Regions from separate parts of the Acetobacter sp. KSO5 genome, predicted to be linked through region 1. Evidence: riboswitches for the same ligand, from Rfam matches in the RefSeq annotation. Region 1 holds a riboswitch; the other holds the start of a gene.

Region 1 (2,197 bases):
ATGAAATTTAAAATTTCTGAGCGCGGCCCATTAGCACCGGCGTGGCCAGTGCCCCAAAAATCAGCCCCATGCTGCCCCAGAGCACAGCCTGCATGCCAAGCGCAGACTCCCGAAAGCGCCAGAGCACCACAGCGGGAAACCCGTCCGGCACCTCATTCACATCCGGCAGACCAAACTGCACAAGGGCGACCAGCAGGACAAACACTGCCCCGCCACACAGCCACCCGGTCCACGCATCCCGCATCTGCGCAACCTTCTGGCCAAGCAGGCAGGCAATGGCCGCCACGCAAATGGACAGCGCAATCATCACAAAATAGGTTTCCGTGCGCAGTGCCAGCGTAGCCGGGTTGCCCACAGCGGGTGGGTTGGGTGGATATTTCAGGTCCGGCACCAGCACCACGGTCACAAACCCCGCCACGGCCAGCAAAAGCGCCAGCACGCGAGGGGACTGGAAAGACAGCCGCCCATACGCAAAGGAAAACACCAGCGCGAATAACCCGCCAAAGCCCGCGCCATACAGCACCGTGGCTGTGGCCAGACCGTAACTGGCCTGCACGGAGCGGCTGATCATCTCGTGTTCGGGCGCAGCACCTTCTGCCGCACTGCGGGCGGCTTCAAACGCAATGGCCAGCGCCACCTGCGGTTCACCAAAAAAACGGGCAAACACAAAGGCGAGCGCCGCCGCAAGGCACCCGGCAATCATGCCGCGTGCCAGCAAACGTCCAGCAATCATCAGGAAAAATCCCTGCTCTTTAGTGGCAGGGGAAGCCCAGCAGATGGCGGCCATCATGCACAAACTCATGCACTTCATGGCCGGAAATCAGGGAGACAGCACCCTGTTCCGCGCCCACAAAATACAGCATCAGCACAGACAGCAGCAGGCCAAACACCGCCCAGGGCAGCAGAGCGCCAACGGGAATGGCAACAGGTGCGGGCGCCGCAATGGCCCGTGCGCGGGAGGAAGAGGGGTGCATCATCAAACAGGCTCCGCTGGTAAAAACGCGTTCCGCGGTGGAAAAAACGACGCTGAGGGTCTGACTTCCCGCTCTAAAAAAGCGGATTACAGTGGCGCGACCGTGCCGGACTCTCACCAGCTTCCTCAGATCAGCCTGTAGTCTGAACGGCCCCTCCGCCCCTGTCAATTCATACAAAAGCAGGTGGGACCTCTGGAGTCAGAGCAGCGCCGTAAAACCGGCCAGCACCAGACACTCGGTGAACACCGCAGCCGCCCCCAGCACATCGCCCGTATAACCGCCCAGCAACCGCCGCGCGGCCATGCCCACCAGCCCGCAGGCCACAAGGGCTATCGCCACAGCGGGCAGGCTTACCAGCACCGTCATCTCTCCCGCCAACGCCACAACGCTCACCCCCGCCAGAGCCAGCCCGACCCAGAGCGGCCCACGCGGCAGGGGGTTGAGCGAGCGGGCCAGACCATCAGGTCGGGCAGGGGGCAGGCAGGCGAGTAACACCAGCAGCACCGCCCGCGCCAGACATGCGGAGATCGCCAGCGCCAGCACAGCCACCCCAGCGGGAAGCGCTGCCACAGCCGAGGCCCGCACTAACAGGCTCAGGCCCAGCGCCATGACGCCGTAACTGCCAATCCGGCTGTCCCGCATAATCTCCAGCCGACGCTCCCGCGTGGCCCCGCCACAGCCGTCGGCCATGTCGGCCAGCCCGTCTTCATGCAGGCCGCCGGTCAGCACACACTGGAACGCCAGCGCAAGCCCCGCCGCCGGTAACGCCGCCACATGGCCCAGCCGCAGCAGCCAGAAGACTGCCCCGACGACCGCGCCAATCGCCGTGCCAATCAGCGGCCAGCACCAGATGGAACGGCCCATTGGCCACAGTGCCGTGCTCGCTCGTTGCGCGGGGGAGAGCAGCCAGCCCACGGGCAGGCGTGTCAGTAAACTCAGCCCGCAGGCCAGATCCAGCCGCAGCCGCGCACCAAAGGACTCAGCCGGGGCGGGGGGGCTCATGTGCGGCCCGAAACCGCAGCCTGCGCAAACGTCGCCATGCCATTATGGCAGGCCACCGCTGCCCGCAGCAGAGGCACCGCGAGTGCTGCGCCCGACGCTTCCCCCAGCCGCAAACCAAGGTCCAGCAACGGCATCAGTCCCAGCTTTTCCGCCAGCCGCGCATGGCCTGCTTCCGCAGAACAATGGGAGAGGCGCGCATGGTCCAGCCCGCCTGCTGCCAG
Region 2 (2,197 bases), 380 kb from region 1:
AGATGCAAAGTGGGCGTGGCGTTGACGGACCCGGCCTTACCATCCCGCACGTTATAATACCGCCAGAGGGATGCACGGGTAATGCCCAGCCCCTTACGGGAACTCAGCAGACCGCCTACACGCCCGCCCGTCTGGGAAAGATCCACCAGCGGTGTACCGTAATAGGTGGACAACCGGTCAGTCAGATAATCCATGCTCAGCCGGGCAGTGAATTTGGATGTCGGCTTCCAGAGCAGGGTGGTGGTGAAATCATCCGAGTGCGGATCAGCCCCTTTTACAAACCCGTCGGAGGAGGTACGGCTGAAGTCCGTGCGCAACGCCAGCGTTTGCGTAATGGGGACAGAGCCACCTATGCCCGCATTCCATGTATTGAAACTGCCATAGGAGATAAGCGCATTGGCATGGGGGCCATCAAAGGTCGGGTTTCGGGTGCGCATATCCACCGTGCCGCCCACCGCCCCCTGCCCATACAGCACGGAGGACGGGCCTTTGAGCACCTGCACACTTTCCAGATTGAAGCTGTTCTGGGGCCGGTTGATCATTGTGGTGGGGCCAAAATACTGGCCGTCATGCAGCACCAAGATCTGGTTCCCGGTAAAACCGCGCATCATCAGCTGCGCCGGGCTACCCGGAGACCCACCGGACGAAACACCGGGGGCGCTGTCTGCTGCCGCCTCGGCCTGCGCATAGCCACGCTGCATCATCAGATCATGGGACACGACATTAATGGTGCCCGGTGTGTGCTGGATGGAAAGTCCCAGTTTGCCACCGACGGCTGGCACGGCCTGAAGCGGCGCTGTCTTGCCGTAAGCCGTAATATATTCCGCGCCTGCCGCCGTCATGGCGGGCACAGGGGTTTCCTGCTTTTTATGCTGAGGACCTCTGTTTTTTTTCAAAGGTCTGGCATCAGGATTTCCCGATCCCTCGGGTGTTGCCGCATAGGCGATGGAAACGGAATTCAGGCCCAGCAGGAGACTGAGGGCGTAAGAGAGTGGACGCACGGGGTTCGCTCCAAAAAACGTCACCGCGGTGGAAGCACTGAGCAAACCGTGCCTCGCCGCCACATCACCCCGTATGGCAGCTCCGTCCGTGACTTTCGGGCAATGGCAGGTCTCCTGGCTCGCTGGTCTTCGGATCTCGCAGCGGCCTTCCCCCCCATGTCCCACACGGGGAGTGGCATGGATGCCGCAAATCCTCTCAGCTTACAGTTGCGGGGGCAGCATCGGCTTGAACCGATTTCCCTCTTAGCCCTCCGACCGCACACACAGCCTGAAGGCACCATAGCTGGGTGCAGCGTAAACATGCTCCGCAAAAGCTTGTCAACGAAACTGCGGCTACACGCATGATAAAAAACGACCCCTAATTCCTGCTGTTGCGAAAAACCGGGTTTGCGTACACTCTGCCCGCATCAGTCAACAGCCCCGCGCAAGCGGGTTAAAAGGGAAGACCGTAGGCCGTTAAGCACGGCTCAGTCGGTCGCTGCTCCCGCAACTGTAGGCGGTATGTCTGGGCCTTTTCTGCCACGCGGCAGGCCACTGGTGAACAACCGGGAAGGTAAGGCTCAGATGCGTATCCGCGAGCCAGGAGACCTGCTGTTGTCGTTCAGGACCGTGCCGCCGGGCGGGATGTACCGGAAGGCAGGAGTAAAAACCGTGAGACCGTTCTCGCCCCTTTCCTCTTTGCCGCGTCCATATCGGACGGCTGAGGCTTATCACCCGGCTTTTGCCAGACTGCTGCGCACATGCCCGCCCCGTTTCCATGCCCTGCAGGCTGCCCGTCTGGCTTTGCTACCGCCCCCGGAGCAGGAAGACGTTATTGCACGCAACGGCCACGCGCTTTTCCTGAAACTGACACCCAGCCTGCCCCCAACACACCGGGAACGCGGGGCCATGCTGGAAGAGGCTTTTCGCCCCCTTCTGCTAACGGCCACTGAGTATCTCGAAACCATGCCTTCTCTCACGCTGGATATGGCACCCGAGGCCGCACAGCAGATTGTGCAGGCCTATGTGGCCGTGCATTGGGCACGCGGCGCACAGGCCGCCGCCATGGCTTTGTATAACGCCCCGGCATGAAGGCACTCCGCAGAGCGCTTTATCTGACACACAGATGGCTGGGGCTTGGCATGGGGCTGCTGATGGCAGGCTGGTGCGCGTCCGGCATTGTCATGCTCTGGCACACATGGCCCCAGCCGGATGAC

What was found. A riboswitch is a leader RNA that binds a small molecule or an ion and turns the genes downstream of it on or off. The one in region 1 is predicted to bind cobalamin.
Region 2: linked by a shared signal. The riboswitch ahead of ACHQGU_RS04510 (TonB-dependent receptor) and the one ahead of ACHQGU_RS02675 (CbtB domain-containing protein) in region 1 are both predicted to bind cobalamin.

What each region holds. Positions count from the first base shown of each region.
Region 1 covers NZ_CP172014.1:601,885-604,081, forward strand. Annotated here, with positions in the region: gene ACHQGU_RS02670 (CbtA family protein) at 8-730, opposite strand; gene ACHQGU_RS02675 (CbtB domain-containing protein) at 753-977, opposite strand; cobalamin riboswitch at 1,012-1,147, opposite strand; gene cobS (adenosylcobinamide-GDP ribazoletransferase) at 1,173-1,976, opposite strand; gene ACHQGU_RS02685 (nicotinate-nucleotide--dimethylbenzimidazole phosphoribosyltransferase) at 1,973-2,197, opposite strand, start outside.
Region 2 covers NZ_CP172014.1:978,362-980,558, reverse strand. Annotated here, with positions in the region: gene ACHQGU_RS04510 (TonB-dependent receptor) at 1-842, opposite strand, end outside; cobalamin riboswitch at 1,088-1,298, opposite strand; cobalamin riboswitch at 1,400-1,612, shown strand; gene ACHQGU_RS04505 (hypothetical protein) at 1,653-2,072, shown strand; gene ACHQGU_RS04500 (hypothetical protein) at 2,069-2,197, shown strand, end outside.